Regions from separate parts of the Planococcus sp. BI3 genome, predicted to be linked through region 1. Evidence: riboswitches for the same ligand, from Rfam matches in the RefSeq annotation. Region 1 holds a riboswitch; each other region holds the start of a gene.

Region 1 (4,848 bases):
CCACATCCTTGTCCGCAAGGAACTTGAGTTCTATTCGAACCAGGATCCCATGACGCAATTGCCCAATATCCGCTTTTTCAGGAACAAAGTTCAAACGCTGGTAGCGCAGCATATCCCTATGGCCATTGTGATGATCGATGTGGATTATTTCAAGACCTATAATGATACCCATGGCCATCAAAAAGGAGATGCAGTACTCCGCTCGATAGGCCAGCTCTTGCGGGACCATACACGGAAAAAAGATTATATCGCCCGTTATGGCGGGGAAGAATTCATCTTTTGCATCACAGACCCTTTGGATGACGCGGAAGCATTGAAGATTGCCGAGCGGGTCCGTGACCGGATCGAGCAGTATCATTTTGAAGGCGAAGAGCAGCAGCCGGAAGGCAAGTTGACCGTTTCGATGGGAATATCCTTGAATTCCTACAATAAAACGCTGGACCAGCTGATCGGGGAAGCAGATCAGGCACTTTACCAATCCAAACGAAATGGAAGAAACAAAGTGACAGCTTTTGTGGAAGCAAAGGAATCAGAAGCAGTGAATGCGTAGAATAAGATTCTTGGAGTCAGACAGCCGCTTTTTTCATTGGAGCGGCTGTTTTTTTTTTAGTAGAATCGGTCCATGATACATAACGGAATGAAGAAGCGGGTAGAGGGGGAAAAGGAAGTGTAATCCGGATTTGCCAGAACGATCAAGAAAGGAGGGGCAGGGATGGAACACAACCTGCCTGTAGGTGTAACCAGTCTGGAGGCAATCGCCGTTGTTTTACTTTTCCTGGCCTTCCTGTTGTATCCGTTGGCCGCTGTTTTGACAAGTTTGCGTTTCAAAACCTGGCCCTTGCATCGCTATTTGTTGTGGAGCCTTGGTCTTTTTGTCACAGCTAACGTCTTTACAGGACCTTTGGCGGAATATGCACATGAAAATTTCATCGGACATATGTGGACGCATCTGCTGCTCGGGATGCTGGCTCCGCTGCTGTTCCTGCTGGCGATGCCGATGACATTGTTATTGAGGTCACTGCCTGTTCAGTTGGCCAGAAGGGTATCTTTTCTCTTGAAAAGTCGGCCATTTCGGCTGTTAAGCCATCCGATTACCGCATTTATCCTGAATATCGGCGGTTTGTATGGGCTGTATATGACCGATTTATATGCGTTTATGCACCAATCCCTGATCGTGTATGCCCTAATTCATCTGCACATATTTCTGGCGGGGTACCTATTCACCGCTTCCATCATCTATATTGATGTAACAAGTCATCGCCTGGGGTATGTGTTCCGGTCAATTGTTCTGATTTTATCGCTGGCGGCGCATAAAATCCTGTCAAAACTCATCTATGCCAATCCGCCGGCTGGTGTGCCGCGAGAACAGGCAGAAACAGGGGCCATGGTGATGTATTACGGCGGGGATTTTATTGAGCTGGCCATTATCGTCATCCTTTGCTGGCAGTGGTATAAAGCCACTGCTCCGCGGAAAAGTGAAATGGCGGAGGAGGTATGACGCTTCCTTCGCTGGTCTGCCTTATGCCTGTCGGAGGTCCGCAGGATGCGGATCATGTAAGCGTTGCGACAGGAAGTCGCGCTTATAGCTTACGTTCCTTTAGCTGGCCGTTTCCGCTTTTCTTTATTGTCCAGCTCCAACGGCCAACTCCTCGGGTCATAAGCCACACTGACTATGCGGCAAAGGGCGCCGCTTCGTCAGCGCGTCTTATGCCTTTCGGAGCTGAACGGCCGTTTCCGCTTTTCTTTTTCCCCGGCAAAATCTCTTGTTTTGGGTTAAACTAGAGGTAAGCGTTTGGATTCGAATAATCTGCTCTACTATATAAGATCAACTGGATTTGAGCATCACCATCATTAGGAGGCAATTCATGAATAGTTTTATTGTTATGCAAGGCGAAACCTATCAGGACGAACGGAATGCAGGGGTTCTTTGGACGCCGCAGATCGACAAATCAGGCATGGTGCCGCATTCCTGGAACCGGATGCAGGAGCTGGAAAAAGGCGATGTCGTTTTTCATTATGTAAAAGGCTCCTTCGTGGCCATCAGCCGCGTGCGGGAAGATGTCCATAAAGGCCTGAAGCCGAAAGATCCGGACGGACAGCAAAGCGGAAACGAAGCCGCCTTTATCGCGCACGCCGCTTACCGCGAATTGGATCAGCCGTTGTCCGTAAAGGACTTCTTTGCGGAAATCGAGCCTTTATTGCCGGTGAAGTATTCGGCATTCCAGGAAGATGCAAGCGGCAATTCAGGTTACCTCTACCCCTGCAATGAAGAGCTGGCGATGAAGTTGCTGGAGCTGATCAGCGCGTTGAATATTTTCACTTTGGAAGTAGAGCAGCTGGAATTATCAATGGAAGTCATCAAAAAAACCGAACACAATCCATTGCTTGGGCTGATTGCCGAAGCGGAACTGGAAATCAAAACAAAAATGCGCAGAGGCAAGGAGCAATTCCGTGAAAGTTTGCTGCCGCAATGGAACGGCGAATGTCCGCTTTGCGGCATTGCGATCGGAGCGGTCCTGAAAGCGACCCACGCCAAGCCATGGAAAGACAGCTCAGACACAGAGCGGCTGGATCCATTCAACGGGATCCTGCTTTGCGCCAATCATTCAGCACTCTATTCGGCAGGCTATATTGCATTCACCGGCGGGGGCAGGCTCCATATTTCGAGCCGGATTGCTGAAGAAGACTATCCGGTCTACAGATTGCGCAAGAGCATGAAAGTACCGGTCTCACCTGAACATGCGCCTTATCTAAGATGGCACAAACGGATTGTTTTTGCAGAACCGAGAAAAGTGAAATTGCTGACAAATCAGGAGTAATAGATTTTTTTATCTGTCTATTTGCGTTTGGAATATGCTACACTGAAAACAAGTGAATAATCATGCAGAAAAAAGGTGCTGATTCGTCAGCATAACAGGGAACCCGGTTAGATTCCGGGGCTGTTTCCGCAACTGTAAGTGCGTATGAAATAAGAAAATGCCACTGTACGGATGACCCAAGTCATCCCAACGGGAAGGTTCTTAGAGTAAATCGATGCACAAGCCAGGAGACCTACCTTTTTTTGAACGTATTTTTACTCTTCGGAAGATAAGGGAATCATACGGCAACGTTTCTATTTTTGACTGCTGAAGTATGTCTCTGAATAGCTATGGCGCCGCCCTCTTTTTGAGGGCGGCTTTTTGCTGTTTTGCGGGAGCGTTCAATGCGGTGATTTTCACCAGACAAAAGCGAGGTGAAAAGATGAAGAGAGACATGCGTTACCTTTGTTACCCATTCATGCGGGAATCTGCATCCACGGTGGATTTTGAGATCAGGACAGATTCATTGACCACGCGCATCGGGGAAGCCCTGGCGCTGACAAAGGAAGTAGCAGCAGTACAGCGGGATCTGCAGCTGCTCCAGCCGGTAGCCTATCATTTAAATGGCTCCGTGCGCGGAAAACTAGCCGTCCAGGAAGAAGATTTGACCGCATTAAGTAGCATGTATGATTATTATGTCAACTCCACTAGGGACAAAATCGGCAACTTCGTTTTGCCCCAAGGGACTCAAGGCGCTTGTGTACTGCATGTCTGCCGTAGTGAGGCGAAGAAATCTGTCCGCGCCCTGCACAAAGTGAGCCTGGAACGGGAAGTTCCGGAAATCCTTTTTGATTACGCCAACCTGTTGGCGAATGTGCTGTTCACCATGGCTGTTTATGTCAACCAGCATCACGGAGTGGAAGAAATTCCATTTGCCAGCAAGTCCTATCCAACCAAACCCAAAAAGAAAGAAGTGGCCAACTAATAATGAAAATTTCCTTATTCAAGTACTTATCCATCGGTGCTGTGGCATTAACTCTTGGCGCATGCCAATCCGAAACGGCTGATACAGAAACAGCAGCCGAAGCTGAAGAACAGACAAACTACGCAGTAACAGATGATTTGGACAAGGAATTGACTTTTGAAAAAGTTCCTGCAACTGTCGTGTCTTTGATTCCAAGCAATACCGAAATCCTCTATGAAATCGGAGCTGGAGACAAAGTCGTAGGCGCCACGGATTACGATAATTACCCGGCGGAGGCAGCCGAAGTGGAGCGTGTTTCCGATTCGGTGGCTTTTAATGCAGAACGCATCATTGAACTGGATCCTGATGTCGTCATCGGCTATTCGACAGGCGCACCAACCGGTTATGAGGATTTAGAAGCAGCTGGAATACAAGTGTTTGTCATCGAGTCGGCCACATCTTTTGAAGACGTCTATGGGGACATCGAGCAGATTTCCACTGTAATGGGGCTTGAAGACAAAGGCGACGCACTGATTGCGTCTATCCAAGAACAGATCGAAGGCGTCCAGGAAAAAGTGGAGGCGGCTGAGACAAAGCAATTGTATTTTGAAATCAGCCCCTCACCGGAAATCTACACGACTGGACAGAACACGTTCCAACAGGAAATTCTGAACCACGCAAATGTGGAGAATCTATTTGGCGATTTGGAAGGATGGCCGCAGATTTCTGAAGAAGAAGTCATCAAACGAAATCCGAAAATCATTGCGACAACCGTTTCATACGTGGAAAATCCAATTGACGAAATCAAAGCCCGTGAAGGGTGGAAGGATATCGAGGCAATTCAAAATGATCAGGTCTTTTTCCTGGATTCCGATATCACTTCCCGTCCCGGTCCGCGAATCGGGGATGCCGTTGAATTAGTGGCTAAAACCGTTTATCCGGAAGCATTCGAATAATAGCAGAAAACCCCGCTCAAACTTGAGCGGGGTTTTCTAATTCATTCAAAGGAGGAGGCATTAGTGGAGCTGTTTTTCAAGCAAATCCTGGTCAATGCCAAATTCCTCTTTCAACACGTTTCTTTTTTCC
Region 2 (4,848 bases), 1.7 Mb from region 1:
CGAATGTTGTATTGGCCAAGTTCAGCTGCTGCACCTTTTGTCATTCCGGTAACAGCATGTTTTGAAGCACTATAGGCAATCGCAGTTGGGGCACTGACCAACCCATCAACCGATGAAATATTGACGATTGAACCAACTCCGGCTTTCTTCATATAAGGAAGAACCGCTTTCATTCCCAAAAAGACACCCAGCTCGTCAATTTCGAACGTCAATCTAAAGTCCGCTTCTGTCAAATCTTCCAATAGTTTAAAGATGCCGACGCCGGCATTGTTCACCAATACCGTGACTGGTCCGAATTTTTCTTCCGTCGTTTCCAACACTTCTTTCCAGTTGTCAGCTTTTGACACATCCAGTTTCAATGCCAGTGCATTGTCCCCCAACTCGTCTGCCAGTTTTTGGGCCGCTTCTAAATTGATATCCGTGATGACGACTTTAGCCCCTTCTTCAATAAACATACGTACGTGTGAAGCACCCATTCCTTGTGCTGCACCGGTAATGAGTGCGACTTTGTTTTCCAGTTTTCCCATTATCAAAAACTCCTCTTTGAATCTATTTTTTAGTAGCGATTGATATAAGCACGCTTCTAAAAGCGCTTCCATTACTAGTCTACTCTTGATCTCTTTTTATCTCTAACAAAATGCCTCAGTTTCGAGATATTATATCGATCAAGTCTTGTAATCACCATTGTTCCCAAGAAGCGATCATTTCTTATAACTCTGGATTCACAAGAAAATCACTGTTTCGATCTTTTTCCCCCATCAAATCTCAAGGCCAACTTCCGAAAAAGTCGCCATTTCTTTCAACATGTTGCAGGCCGCTTCTACAATCGGAAAAGCTAAAGCTGCACCCGATCCTTCTCCAAGGCACATGTCCATATTCAGCATCGGCCGAATGCCCAGCAGCTCACTGGCCCTTTTGCCGCCCGGTTCAGCGCTTGCATGCGAGGCGATCAGATAGCCTTTCACTTTCGGTTCAATCAAAACAGCAAGCAGCGCCGCCACCGTGGAAATATAGCCATCCAGCACAACCGGCACCTGGTTGGCTGCCGCTCCGATCATGACACCTGCCATGCCGCCGATTTCCAAACCGCCCACTTTGGCAAGCACATCAATGGCATCACGCTTATCCGGGCGGTTAGTTTCAATCGCTTGCCTGATGACGGCTGCTTTGTGCGCGATTCCGCCGCGGCCCGTTCCTGCCCCGTTGCCGGTTATCTCTTCCGGCGGAATATTGCCCAGAACAGATAAAATGGCCGTACTTGGCGTCGTATTGCCGATGCCCATTTCGCCAGTCCCCAGCAGATTGGCGCCTTTCAGGATTTCCGCGTTTGCGATTTCTATCCCCACTTCCAGCGATCGGATAGCTTCTTCTCCTGTCATCGCAGATCCTTGTGCGATATTCCCGGCACCTTGCTTGATTTTCCGGTCGATCACTCCGGCATCGCTTGGAAATTCTCCTTTTACACCGATATCCACGGTGACAATTTTTGCGCCGGACGGCTTCGCCAATACACCGACCCCCGTTATGCCTTTTGCAATGAACATCGTCTGTGCAAACGTCACTTCTTGAGGATTGGAAGAAATCCCTTCCTCGTACACTCCATGGTCAGACGCCATCACCACAATCGCTTTTTGGTCTACTGCCGGATACAGTGCGCCATATATTCCAGCCAGCTGTACAGCCAGGTCTTCCAGCTTTCCGAGGCTATGCGGCGGCTTAATCAGGCTGTCCACCCGTTCCCGCGCCTTTTCCATCATTTCCTGATCCAATCCCTCAATACGCCGGATCGTTTGCTGTAATAAATCCATCTTTTTCTTCCCCCTTCTAAAATAAAAAGAAAAAGCCCTCAGTTTATTTGCGTTAACAAATAAACTAAAGACTTTTCCATGATCTATAAGCAGAACATAAGCAGGCAGGTCTCCTGGCTCCGGATCATCATTCTACAGGCCTTCCCAGACAAAATCCAGTGGCTTTTCCATAAAACTCCCCATTACAGTGGCGGGACCGCTGAAGATTTTCACTCCATTCCCTATTCTCCCCGAAGGGCACCTCTTACTGTTATTCAATTTATGTTTCGTTAAGCTTACACTGGATAATCTCAGCCAGTCAAGCTTGCTTTGAAGAGCGGAAAGGCAAACCCTAATGCCTAAGCCATTTTTTCTATTATGGGAATTACATAAGCCAGCAAAAGAATAGCATTCAGACGCTAATAAAGCTTTTCAGACTCCTCTTTGAAAGAGTCATTGTCCACTTTCTGTATCAACACTACCGCTCCAGTTGTTCCATCTATCATGTAACAGGGCTTGATTTCCATTAAGAACCAACAAAGTTCTCCAGGGCTGCCTGCTTGCGACATCTGCCTATAGTTCTTCACCGTTCCATCAAGAACTTCTTTGACGCTGCGCAGCTCTACATTTTTGCCGGCTTCCTGCAGCGATTCCATATAATTCATATTATTCTTCCAAAACGTTTCAGACACTCCGGCTTCCTGGCAATAAGCCATCCATTTTTCATTGGATAGCAAAATATGCCCGGTACCGTCCAATAATATTGCAAATTCATCTATTTCATTAATTGATATATTATCTTGCCTGGGCAACAAGTCCATTTTAGCCACCTATTCTTTCCCCATTTATCCAATCGTACTCCTGAACGAATTAATGGAATTCAAACGGTACAAATAATAGCAGCTTCCTATCTTCAATGTCGCACGAACATAAAACTGATGAAATTAAACAAAGATGGAATTAATGGAATCTGTATGCAGAGCAACCAAACCAATCGTGGATTCCTTTTCCACTTTGCCTCTCCATTTATTCGATTCTCGGTCTAGTAAAAAGGGGCGGATTCGAAAGATTTTCTTTTTAATAATATGAATGCTGCCCACAAAATCCAGGTGGTATAGTCTGAATAAATTAAAGCAGAATGACAACCGCTCGCCGGTGAGAAATATCAGCTCTTTTTTTCGAATAAAGCACTTGGGCATTGATAACATCTGTTGGACCAATGACAAGCATCATTTTTATTTCAGCTATTTGTTTTTTGGTTTTCCATTCCTTCTTCTTCCTCAAACTTATCGAACATCGAAATGGTATTCACCAGATGATCATTAAATATCTGTCGAGCAACTTGGAGCAAATCGCGAATCATCGGATTTTTTAACGAATAGATAACGCGGTTTCCGTCTTTGGTGCCTGAAACAATATTTTTATTCCTTAATATCATCAGCTGTTGGGAAACGGCTGACCCTTCACTCCCGACCCTGCTTTGGATCTCGTTAACACTTTTTTCTCCCTCAGATAATATTTCAAGTATTTTAATTCTTAAGGGATGGGCCAAGGCTTTAAAAAAATCAGCTTTGAACTGCTGCACTTCCAGATTCAAAACAAATCCAGCTCCTTTTCGTAAAATTATTGCGTTATTGAAAGTATCTCCCCCCCTCTAAGAACTAGGGGGAATATGGAATTATTTCCATTTCCAGATTCCTCTCCAGAAGTTTTTGAAAAAGCCGCCGAGCCATACTCTTTAAATTGCCGGTTAAAAAGAAATGCTGCCGCCTACTCTTTCTAAAACTCCTAACATCTTAATATTCAACTATTTGAATATAAAAAATATACATAATTAATTCGAATTTGTCAAATAAGTTGGATGGGATGCGGGTCGCAAAACCGAACAAAATTCGACGTTCAATCGCATCAAACGTCCTATGCCCATCTTTTGCAAATGTAGGTCCAGTACCATTATTTCCCCTTACGGAAGTAACAGTACCGCTAGAGATTCACACTCCATTCCCTACTCTTAAGGCAGGGCACCTCTAACTTTGAGCCATTTAGTACCGCATTGGCATTGCCGTAAAAGCAGGGATCTTGCAAATAAAAATAAAGCAGCCTGAGTTCGTTTGAATATCGAACAAAAGCTGCTCCAGAAAGGACCATTTACCCAAGTAGATACAACAAGAATTTTTTCGGGATAAATAGAGATCTATTCTCCCTAAACATTTGGAAACTTTTTTCAGCGGGGTCTGCAGTCTTGTTATTGGCCGGTTGTTGCAGATCCCGAGCAGGAGGAAAGGATAACCAGAAACAAATAAAACCCCGAATGGCGACACTTATTAAGTGCCTGCCATTCGGGGTTCATTCCCTGCTATAAGAATTACTTATTCAGCCGGTGTTAAATCTTCGATCGAATCGATGTCCATATAAGCTGGAACAACAAATCCGATTTTAGCGCCTTCAAGGTTAACCCCAAGATCGACTACACTGTCGCCATAGGTTTCAAACTGAGTAGCGTGAGTTCCAGGCAACCATGCAGCTACCATTCCATCTGCTTGGCCTTCAGAAACAGCCTGCCACATCACTGCGTTATCAAGTGGCGTCAATGTCACGTCAAAACCTTGGTCTTCCAAGACTTTTCCGACAATGTTCGTTGAAACGACTTCTGTATCCCATTCCACGTAAGCCAACTCAATTTCTGTGCCGTCCACTGCTTCTGTACCGGCTGTCCATTCAGCAACTTTATCACCGTTTTCTTCTATCCACGCTGTTGTAACTTCTTCAACATCCGCGCCTTCTGAAATTTCCAGCATGATGCTTTCAATATCAGCAGACTCCCATTGGAACTGGTCAAGAATGGCATAAGCTTCAGGTTTTTCTTCTTCTAACCCTTCACGTACCATTGTGTTGATCGTTTCAGCATCGCCGAATACACCATTAGGATCTTCAAGGTATTTCAAATCATACTTCTGGAACTTCCAATGCGGGCTCCATCCTGTAACGATGATCGGTTCTTCGTTATCGATCGCTTCGCCTAAAGCTGTTGCCATCGCGCCGCTTGAAGAAGTGACAACTT
Region 3 (4,848 bases), 1.8 Mb from region 1:
AAAGCAAAAGCAAAAACGAAAAGCGGTACTGGCCAAGGAACTGGCAAAAAAGGCTGGACACGCTGGAAAGCCGGCGCCAATAAAGCCAAAAGTTTTAAGCCGTACACCAGTAAAAACAATAAAAAAGCCGATGAACCCAAAACAGAAAAAGAACGAGCTTCTGAAGCTGAATGGGTCGATGCAGAGATAGAGAAGTAAGGGGTTGTCCAATTGGGCAACTTTTTTTATTGCCTTCTATTCCCGTGGAATCAAAAAACCCTCTACTCCGCGAGTAAAGGGTTTTCGGCAGGTCCGTAAATTTTCTTGGATAAGGATTCTTTTACGGCTGCCTGCTTTTGCGGTGGATCTGCCAGCAAAGCTGCCACGATTCCGAAAAGCGGGAAGATCATCAACACCCAGAGGATTTCAGCGTAGCCGCCGAACACATCGAAAGCAATGCCGAGCGGCAGCGGGCCAAGAGCGGATCCCGTGACAACCATGGCCATGGATATGCCGCTGATGCTGCCAATGTGTTTCCGTCCGAAATAATTGGGCCAGACGACCGCCATGACGATGCGTTCAATCCCCATGCTGACGCCCCAAACCAGACCGAACACGATGGCGGCGGCGAGGAAATCAGCTTTCTGCAGGAGAAATAAAGACAGCAATTCACCTATAAAAACGAGTGTCAGCATATACTGCACCTTTACCTTTTCCAGCAGGAGGCCGGTGATGAACGTGACCGGCAATCCGATCAATGCCGTTAAGCTTAAAATCCCAGCTGCGGTTTCAAGCGATAAGGACTTTTCGGAAAAGATGGACACCAAGTGGAAGGTCAAGCCGGTGTTGACGATCCCCGGAATGGCCGCACAGAGCAACAGGAGCCAGAAGGCACGGGTTTTTGAAGCTTCTTTCACCGTCCAGCTAACTTCTTCGATGGGTTTTATTTTGGACTCTTTCTTATATGCATCGCCGTTGTCCGGCAATAAACCCATTTCTTCGGGCGAATTTTGAATGAGGAAAAGGGCAAGCGGCGTAAAGCAGACAATGATGAGGACCCCTAAAATCAGCCACGAACTGCGCCAGCCGAATGCCTCGATCAGCCAAACGTTCAGCAGTGGAAAAGCGGCGGAACTGACCAAGCCGCCGATTGCGGCGATGCTGATGGCGCGGCCTCTTTTTTTGACAAACCATTGAGGGATGAGGGAGCTTGAGATAAGTGCCATGGAACCTTGTCCAAGCAGTCGAATAAAAAAGAAGCCGATGAACAGCATGACCAAGCTTGTCACGAAGCTGTTGAAGAAGCAAGCGACTGCCAGGGCGATGGAAACGGCAACCGCCATTTTCCGCGAACCATTTCGGTCGATCAGGCGTCCGACAAAAAACAGCAGAAAGCCTGCTGTTAATGTGGCTGCCGAGTAGATGCCGGAAACGGTCGAACGGCTCCAGCCGAATTCTTCTATATAATAGTCGATAAAGATGGAATTGGAATAGGTTTGTCCGGGACCAGAGAAAAATTGGGACAAGGCCGCTATCGCGATAATGACCCAGCCGTAGTGAAAAGCATTTCCTGTTAATTGTTTCATCTTGCATCTCCATTAAGCTATAACCTTAGGTTAGTGTATTTCCAAAAAAACAACAAAAAATAGTTCAAATCACAATTTCTTATCATAGCATAATTTTTTGGGTATACAAGACTTGAAACAAAACTGTAAATAATAGAATGATTCAGATATTTCTGAGGAGGACCAGACGCTGAAAGTTTTACTGAAAAAGTGTAAAATGAGGGGAAAGGCAGTTTCGTAGCCAAAAGGAGTGAAAGAAAATGCCAACTGCAACATCAGTCACACAATTGAGCATACTAGAAAAAGAACGAATATATCAGCAGATAGCGGAGTATTCGAATGAGACGACGATTATTCATTCAAATCAGAAAGTCTTGTATATAAATCAGCCAGGAGCAGAATTTCTCAAAGCTGAACAAGCAGCTCTTATTGGTGCGAATGTCGTGGATGTTTTTACTGAAGACTATAAAGAACTGATCACGGAACGCATCCGCACAGGCATGGAAGACCGCACCATCGGAGGATTGATGGAGACGAAAGTAAAACGCTTTAATGGGACTGAAGCAGATGTCGAATTATATTGCTATCCGGTTCAATACGGGGAGACGGTCGCAATCCAGTCGATTATCCGTGATATTAGCGAACAGAAACAAACAGAACGCGACCTGCTGCAATTGAAAAACGAAATATCAACACCCATCGTTCCGATTATTGACGGATTGGCTGTATTGCCGCTTGTAGGGTCGGTCGATGGAGACCGAAGCAATCGGCTGCTCGACATCATTCCGCAAAAAGTTCAAGGGGAGAGCCTGAATTGCCTCATCGTCGACGTATCCGGCATCTACAACATCGACAATGTCGTAGCGGAATTTCTATACAAAATCGATCACATCATGCGCCTGCTCGGCATTCAACTGATTTTCACGGGAATCCGTCCGGAATTGGCTTTGAAAGCAATTGAAGCACGTGTGGACTTCAGCCAATTGACGACCATGGGAACGGTGAAACAGGCGCTCAAACGGTATTTGACCATCAAATAAAACCTTCACTTAACCAGAGGCTTGAGAAATTTCTTGTCAAAGCGCTGAAAGTGATTTATAGTTTATGAATACAAGATTTAGTGATTTTCTAAAATTATTCACTATATATAGTAGAACCAATAACGAAGGTGCCTGAAAAGGCTTAATAGGGAATCCGGTGGAATGCCGGAGCTGTTCCCGCAACTGTAAGTGCTGACGAACTATCGCAATCCACTGTCCAATGGACGGGAAGGAGATAGCAGAGGATGACGCACAAGCCAGGAGACCTGCCTTCGTTATAGTTTATGATCTTCTCCGGGAGCTGAGAGGGATAACGAAGGTATTATGCGTGGAACAGCTGTTTTCTGCTGCTTCCATCCGATATTCTGCGTATCTAACCCCATCCTCCCTGAGAGGATGGGATTTTTTCTTGTACACAAAGATGGAGGATTGATTGCAGATGACAAAACCATTAGCAGCAGGCGTAGCAAGAACCATCCAGACAAGGCTGGTGCTGCCGCCAGACACCAATCATATGGGCACCATTTTCGGCGGCACCGTATTGGCATACATAGATGAGATTGCCGCGATCACAGCCATGAGGCATAGCGGAAAAGCGGTGGTCACGGCATCAATCGACACCGTGAATTTCCTGTCTTCTGCAAAAGTGGGGGACATTCTCATTTTAGAAGGGGTCGTCATTTCAACAGGCCGAACATCGATGGAAGTGTATGTCAAAGCTGAATGCCAGCATATTGAAACCGGTGATAAAAGTTTAACGACTACGGCTATCCTGACGATGGTGGCAGTCGACAGCGAAGGCAAGCCGACGCCAGTAACCGGAGTAATTCCGGAAACGCCAGCCGAAGAAAAACTATTCAAAAGCGCACAGGAACGGAAACAGCGCCGCATGAAAGTGAACGAATACGCAAAGGAGTTGTGCTGATATGAATCTGAAAATCGAAGAAACAGAAATAAATGCAGTGGAAAGAGCGTTGCAACGCGCAACAGAAGTATACGGACTGGATACACGGGAACTGCTGGAACGGGCGGCGAAATTGGCAGGACAGGCAAAAGGAGAACAATCCCTGCTGTATGCGCTGAACCGCATCACCATGGATGAGCCGGATTGGACGTATGTGGCAGCTGAATTGTATGCCGGCGACTTGTATGGAAAAGCTGCAGACAGCCGGAACTTTTCCGCTTCAGAGAAATACGGTGATTTCTATGGCCTTATTAACGAACTTACAAGCATCGGCATTTATTCAGGAGAGCTTTTGGCTGCTTATTCGAAAGAAGAAATCGCTGAACTGGGCACTGAAATCGATCCGGAGCGGGATCTGCTGTTCAATTACATTGGCTTGTTCCTGCTGGCAGACCGCTATTTGGCGAAAGATTATGAAGGGCGCTTGTTCGAACTTCCGCAGGAGCGTTTCCTGGTCATCGCGATGACCTTGATGCAAAACGAGCCGAAAGAGCAGCGGCTGGAACTGGTCAAAGAAGCATACTGGGCCATGAGCCATCTGTATATGACAGTGGCGACACCGACCTTGTCGAATGCCGGCAAGAGCTTCGGCCAATTGTCGTCCTGCTTTATCGATACCGTTGATGATTCATTGGACGGCATTTATTTGAACAACTGGGACATTGCCCGCCTCAGCAAAGACGGGGGCGGCATCGGAATCTATTACGGAAAAGTGCGGGCGTTGGGCTCGGATATCAAAAAGTTCAAGGGCAATTCATCAGGCGTCGTGCCATGGATCCGCCTGGTCAATGATACGGCGGTCAGCGTCGATCAGCTGGGCCAGCGCCAAGGCGCAGTAGCGATTTACCTGGATGTTTTCCATAAAGACATCATGAATGGATTTCTGGACCTGAAGACTAATAATGGCGATGAACGCCGCAAAGCGCATGATATTTTCACCGGCGTGTCGATCCCGGATCTGTTCATGGAACGGCTGCAGGAAAAAGACGAAACAGGCCGCAGCATCGGTGAATGGCATACCTTCTGTCCGCACCAGATCAAGCAGGTGATGGGCTGGAAAGACGAAAACGGCAACGCGCTCGGGCTTGAAGATTTTTACGATGAAACCGATGAGAAATACTTCAGCGACAAATACCAGGAAGCTGTGGATCACCCACTATTGCCGCGCAAAACTTACCGGGCGATGGAGATTATGGCGCGCATCATGGTGTCGCAGCTCGAAACCGGCACGCCGTATATGTTCTACCGGGACGAAGTGAACCGCCAAAACCCGAACAAGCACACCAGAGGAAGAGGGCTG
Region 4 (4,848 bases), 1.1 Mb from region 1:
GGTTGAAGTCGTAGCAGAGGAATTCCTACAGCAGGCCGGATTGATAGAGTGATCGATAAAAAGATGAATTACGAAAGATGTGTCCTTGGATGAAGACATTCAACTCAAGTACGCCAAAAGGCTTCGCTGTTAACCCAAGCGGTTAACAGCGAAGCCTTTTTCAATTTCCAAAATTTATTAGGAGCTGCAAGATGATGGGGGTTATCTAAGATAAATGAAACGGACTTCCATATAAGCGCTGCTAGAGCAGGGGTTTCCAGTGCCCGATGAAGAGTTTTGGTGATATCAGCCAGTCGGATAACAATTCAGAGTAGTCTGATCCCAAAAAGTTAGCCAGATAGTGAATGTTTCAGATTGCATAAATAAAAACTTAAACGGCAATTATCTCTGACTATCGTTCGCAAAAGTATATGGGAATTCGCGAACGTTCGCCAAGTGTTTTGATATGTATACGAACGGTTTTTTCGGACCCTTTTCAGCTGTTTTCAAAGCGTTCGTAAAAGTGTACTTTTACGAACAGTTTTTAAAGTTGAAGTAGACAGGTTGAAACAGGCTTGCATGTTCGAAACATTCTTTGACAAAGCATCGAACTGAAATTTATTTTGATTATTCATTTTTTCATCAATACCAACTGAATGTTGGATTTCCGACAATACGGCTAACCTGTTGGTTTGTTCAGATCGCTAGGCGTTCTATACTAAGTTGGACAACAAGTGTTGTAAATCTAACAAGATAAGAGGGAATTACTCATGAACAAAGTGTTATTCATTACCGCAAATCCGAATGACGAAAATCATTCGTATAGTATGGCCGCAGGAAAGGCATTCATTGAAACCTATCAAGAAGCAAACGCAACCGATGAAGTTGTAACGATTGATTTATTTCAGGAGCATGTTCCGCAGTTGGATGCAGATGTGTTTAGCGGCTGGGGGAAACTTCGCGCGGGGCAGCCGGTGGACGCTCTTTCAGCGGAAGAACTGACGAAAGTAGGGCGCCTGGATGAGATTCTGGAGCAATTTATGGCAGCCGATAAGATGATTTTCGTCACGCCGATGTGGAACTTCTCTTTCCCAGCAGTGGTGAAATCCTACATTGATGCTGTAGCTGTCCCTGGAAAAACGTTTAGATATACGGCAACTGGCGCCGTAGGCTTACTTCAAGATAAAAAAGTGTTCCACATTCAAGCTCGTGGCGATTTTTATTCAACAGGCCATTTGGCAGAGGAAGAACTGGGAGATCGGTATTTAAAATTCATCATGAGCTTCATGGGAATTACGGAATACGAAGGCTTATTTATCGAAGGACAGGCGAAAATGCCAGCGAAAGCTGCTGAAATCAAAACAACAGGGATTGAGCGCGCCAAAACGGCCGCAATGAGTTTCTAATCGATTGGAGTTTATCAAGGCAATTCCCGGCGCAGTTTACAGAGCCGTGAATTGCCTGTTTTTTCTGCTATACTGAAAACATTCTTTAAATCCAACAACTGTTGAAAAAGTAATGTTTTGAGAAAGGTGGAGACACATGAAAAAGCAAGACCCTCGGATTCGAAGGACCCGACAAAAGATTATCAATGGTTTTATGGAACTGATTAAACATAAAGAATTCAGTGACATCACCATTGCCGATATTACGCAACAAGCCGAAATTAACCGATCCACGTTTTACTACCATTTTCTGGATAAGTACGATTTGATCGATGCGATTCAAAGTGAAGTGCTGACAAGGGAATTTTTCAAAGAAGTCGCGTTGCAGGAAGTCATGAATGAGCAAACCATCAGACTGTCGCTGGAAGCCATTAAGAGGTCCCGAACCGATTTAGCCCGTCATTGTCAACGTGCCTACGAAGAATTCAAACCGAAAATGGATCATGAGGTAAAACAGCGCTTGACGGAAACCCTGCAAACATTGCTGGATAAGGAACGGGGAGTAAAAGAGGAACACGGGACGCTTGCCACGTTTTGGAGCTGGGGAATTTATGGTGTTGCGATGGCCTATGTAGAGGAGAAGGAAACCTTACAAACCTCGGTCGAACGGTTGACCAAAATCATTTTAAGCTAGTAGATAAAAAACTTTCTATCTATTTTGTATGCTTGCTATCTTCAATTCAATTTCTTTTTGGATTTTCAAACAGTCCTCGTCCTCTTTATAATCAGTTTACATATCATACTGTTATCGGAAGTTGCCATGAAACAACTCACTATATTGCGAAACCCAGCGAGCTTATTGTGCAAGGGCTATTGGATGCTTTAAATCTTACAAAAAGATGATTATTTACTAACTGAATAATCAGTCTTTTAATTATGTTTTTTGATTAAAGCGGAGTATGATAAAGGTAAAAGGAGGAGGAGTCTAAATGGAACCTACTTTCGGTCTTGTGCCCATGCTCATCCTTTCGGCCATTGTCATCGTGCTCATCATGTCCTATTTCATTTTCCATCGCTGGGCAAAATGAGTACATGAACGCAAAAAGCCGCATGCTGCTATGCGGCTTTTTGTGTGATATTTTTGGTTGACCATCCTTTTCGCAAGAGCTTTTAACAACAAAGCCTATCCGTTTTATCGGAAAACTCTATATTTTCTGTCGTTGGTATGCTATAGTTGTCAGAATTACATAACGTGTAAGAGTTGGTGCCAAGCTTAGCCTTGGCTTAAAAGGGAAGAACGGTGAAAATCCGTCGCTGTCCCGCAACTGTAAATCGGAGCGATTCACAAAAACCACTGTCTCAGACGGGAAGGTGTGATGAGCGTTGAAGATGAGCCAGGAGACCTGCCAATTTCTAGTGCGCGCCAAATACCTACGTGGAAATAGGTGGTGACATTCATTTTGCGACAGCAAGTTTTTGCATGCTTTTTAAGCGTCTATTGAACTTGAATGTTAAGCCATTTCCCATACGCGGAGATGGCTTTTTTGTATTTGGCATCTTGTAAATTCTAAAGGAGGAATAGCGGATGAAAACAGTGAGTACAGTCGTAGGTTACCCGTATATCGGAGAGAATCGGGAATGGAAGCGCAGTTTGGAATCGTTTTGGAAAGATGCATTGCCACAAGAGCAATTCCTCGCAGAAATGAAAGCCATTCGCCTGAACAATCTGAAGCGGCAGCAATCGCTTGGATTGGAGTTGTTGACTGTCGGGGATTTCACTCTTTATGACCGCATGCTCGATCACGCCGTCATGTTCGGCTTAGTGCCGACCCGCTATAAATGGACAGGCGATACGGTTGATCTGGAGACGTATTATGCGATGGCCCGCGGAGCGGATGCAGTGGTGGCATGTGAAATGACCAAATGGTTCAATACGAATTACCATTACATCGTTCCTGAATACGAAGGACAGCTTCTTGAGCTGACGCGCAATCACCTGGTGGACTATTTCAGTGAAGCGAAAGAAGAGTTGGGGGTCATCACAAAGCCGACGCTGATTGGGCCATTTACCTTCTTCCAGCTGGTGAAAGGATATGATGCCAAATCGAAAGCCATGTTCCTGCTGCAGCTGTTGCCGCTGTACGCGAAAGTACTTCAGCAGCTCGTCGATGCGGGAGCGGAGTGGATTCAACTGGAAGAGCCTGCATTAACGCTGTCCTTGAATGAAGAAGACATCAAGTTGGTCAAGGAAATCTACACTCAATTGGCGGACGATGTACCGGCTGCGAAAATTATGCTGCAAACCTATTTTGAAGCGCTATCGGCATATGAAGAACTGGCGCAATTGCCTGTAGCGGGAATCGGCCTTGATTTTGTTCAGGGAGCCGAAGAGAATATGGCTGCGATCCGCACCTACGGTTTTCCAAAAAATAAAGTACTGGGAATCGGTGCCGTGAACGGCCGGGATATCTGGCGCGCGAACTTAGCGGAAAAAGCAGTGAATCTTCAAGCCATCTTATCCATCAGCGAGGCAACAGAAGCCTGGATTCAATCCTCCTGCAGCCTTCAGCATGTGCCGGTGACAACGAAACAAGAAACAGCTTTGCCGCCTGTCTTGCAGGATGCGCTGTCATTTGCGGATGAAAAAATTGGGGAACTGACGCAGCTGACCACTTATGTGCGTGAAGGGACATGGTCAGGCAATAAGAACGTATCTGAAAGCATACGTGCGATTGAAGCGTTGGCACGCCACAAAGTTAGAGAAAACACGCAGGTGAAAGAACTTGTCGCGCAAGTGAAACCAGAACATTTTGCACGCCCGATCGCTTTCAACGAACGTCTGGAATTGCAGCAGGAAGCTCTCGAACTGCCGATTTTTCCGACGACGACAATCGGCAGCTTTCCGCAATCGGCTGAAGTCAAGCGGACACGGAGTGCTTGGCGCAAAAAGGAAATCACGGATTCGGCGTATGCGGAATTTGTGAAAAAGGAAACCGCACGCTGGATTGGACTTCAAGATGAAATCGGCTTGGATGTGCTGGTCCATGGGGAATTTGAGCGGACAGACATGGTGGAGTATTTCGGCGAGAAATTGACGGGCTTTGCCTTTACCCAAAAAGCTTGGGTGGTTTCTTACGGCTCGCGTTGTGTGAAGCCCCCGATCATTTACGGCGATGTTGAATGGACTGCCCCGATGACCGTCAAGGAAGTGGTGGAGGCGCAGCAATTGACTTCGAAATACGTGAAAGGAATGCTGACAGGGCCGGTGACGATTTTGAATTGGTCATTTGTTCGGGACGACATTTCACGTGAACAAACAGCCAATCAGATTGCGCTGGCATTGAGAGAAGAAATTGATGTTCTTGAAAAAGCCGGCATCCAAATTATCCAGGTGGACGAACCGGCATTGCGTGAAGGCTTGCCGCTCCGCAAAGAAAACTGGAAGGAATATTTGGACTGGGCCGTGAATGCCTTTAAATTGGCG

Evidence for each region. A riboswitch is a leader RNA that binds a small molecule or an ion and turns the genes downstream of it on or off. The one in region 1 is predicted to bind cobalamin.
Region 2: it holds a riboswitch for cobalamin, as region 1 does, so the genes downstream of both, cobT (nicotinate-nucleotide--dimethylbenzimidazole phosphoribosyltransferase) here and AC1MEO_RS03465 (hypothetical protein) in region 1, are expected to answer to the same signal.
Region 3: it holds a riboswitch for cobalamin, as region 1 does, so the genes downstream of both, AC1MEO_RS14165 (acyl-CoA thioesterase) here and AC1MEO_RS03465 (hypothetical protein) in region 1, are expected to answer to the same signal.
Region 4: it holds a riboswitch for cobalamin, as region 1 does, so the genes downstream of both, metE (5-methyltetrahydropteroyltriglutamate--homocysteine S-methyltransferase) here and AC1MEO_RS03465 (hypothetical protein) in region 1, are expected to answer to the same signal.

Annotation. Positions count from the first base shown of each region.
Region 1 is NZ_CM155266.1:687,317-692,164, forward strand. It holds gene AC1MEO_RS03450 (GGDEF domain-containing protein) at 1-550, shown strand, start outside; gene AC1MEO_RS03455 (cytochrome c oxidase assembly protein) at 713-1,498, shown strand; gene AC1MEO_RS03460 (HNH endonuclease) at 1,866-2,819, shown strand; cobalamin riboswitch at 2,875-3,073, shown strand; gene AC1MEO_RS03465 (hypothetical protein) at 3,241-3,783, shown strand; gene AC1MEO_RS03470 (ABC transporter substrate-binding protein) at 3,786-4,718, shown strand; gene AC1MEO_RS03475 (arylamine N-acetyltransferase family protein) at 4,779-4,848, opposite strand, start outside.
Region 2 is NZ_CM155266.1:2,914,596-2,919,443, reverse strand. It holds gene AC1MEO_RS14675 (SDR family NAD(P)-dependent oxidoreductase) at 1-527, opposite strand, end outside; gene cobT (nicotinate-nucleotide--dimethylbenzimidazole phosphoribosyltransferase) at 759-1,808, opposite strand; cobalamin riboswitch at 1,895-2,068, opposite strand; gene AC1MEO_RS14665 (hypothetical protein) at 2,207-2,617, opposite strand; gene AC1MEO_RS14660 (ArsR/SmtB family transcription factor) at 3,028-3,384, opposite strand; gene AC1MEO_RS14655 (glycine betaine ABC transporter substrate-binding protein) at 4,157-4,848, opposite strand, start outside.
Region 3 is NZ_CM155266.1:2,812,018-2,816,865, forward strand. It holds gene AC1MEO_RS14150 (DUF3934 family protein) at 1-198, shown strand, start outside; gene AC1MEO_RS14155 (MFS transporter) at 261-1,565, opposite strand; gene AC1MEO_RS14160 (PAS domain S-box protein) at 1,805-2,584, shown strand; cobalamin riboswitch at 2,694-2,872, shown strand; gene AC1MEO_RS14165 (acyl-CoA thioesterase) at 3,024-3,509, shown strand; gene AC1MEO_RS14170 (ribonucleoside-diphosphate reductase subunit alpha) at 3,511-4,848, shown strand, end outside.
Region 4 is NZ_CM155266.1:1,778,853-1,783,700, reverse strand. It holds gene AC1MEO_RS08995 (glycine betaine ABC transporter substrate-binding protein) at 1-52, shown strand, start outside; gene AC1MEO_RS08990 (FMN-dependent NADH-azoreductase) at 750-1,385, shown strand; gene AC1MEO_RS08985 (TetR/AcrR family transcriptional regulator) at 1,522-2,058, shown strand; cobalamin riboswitch at 2,610-2,789, shown strand; gene metE (5-methyltetrahydropteroyltriglutamate--homocysteine S-methyltransferase) at 2,950-4,848, shown strand, end outside.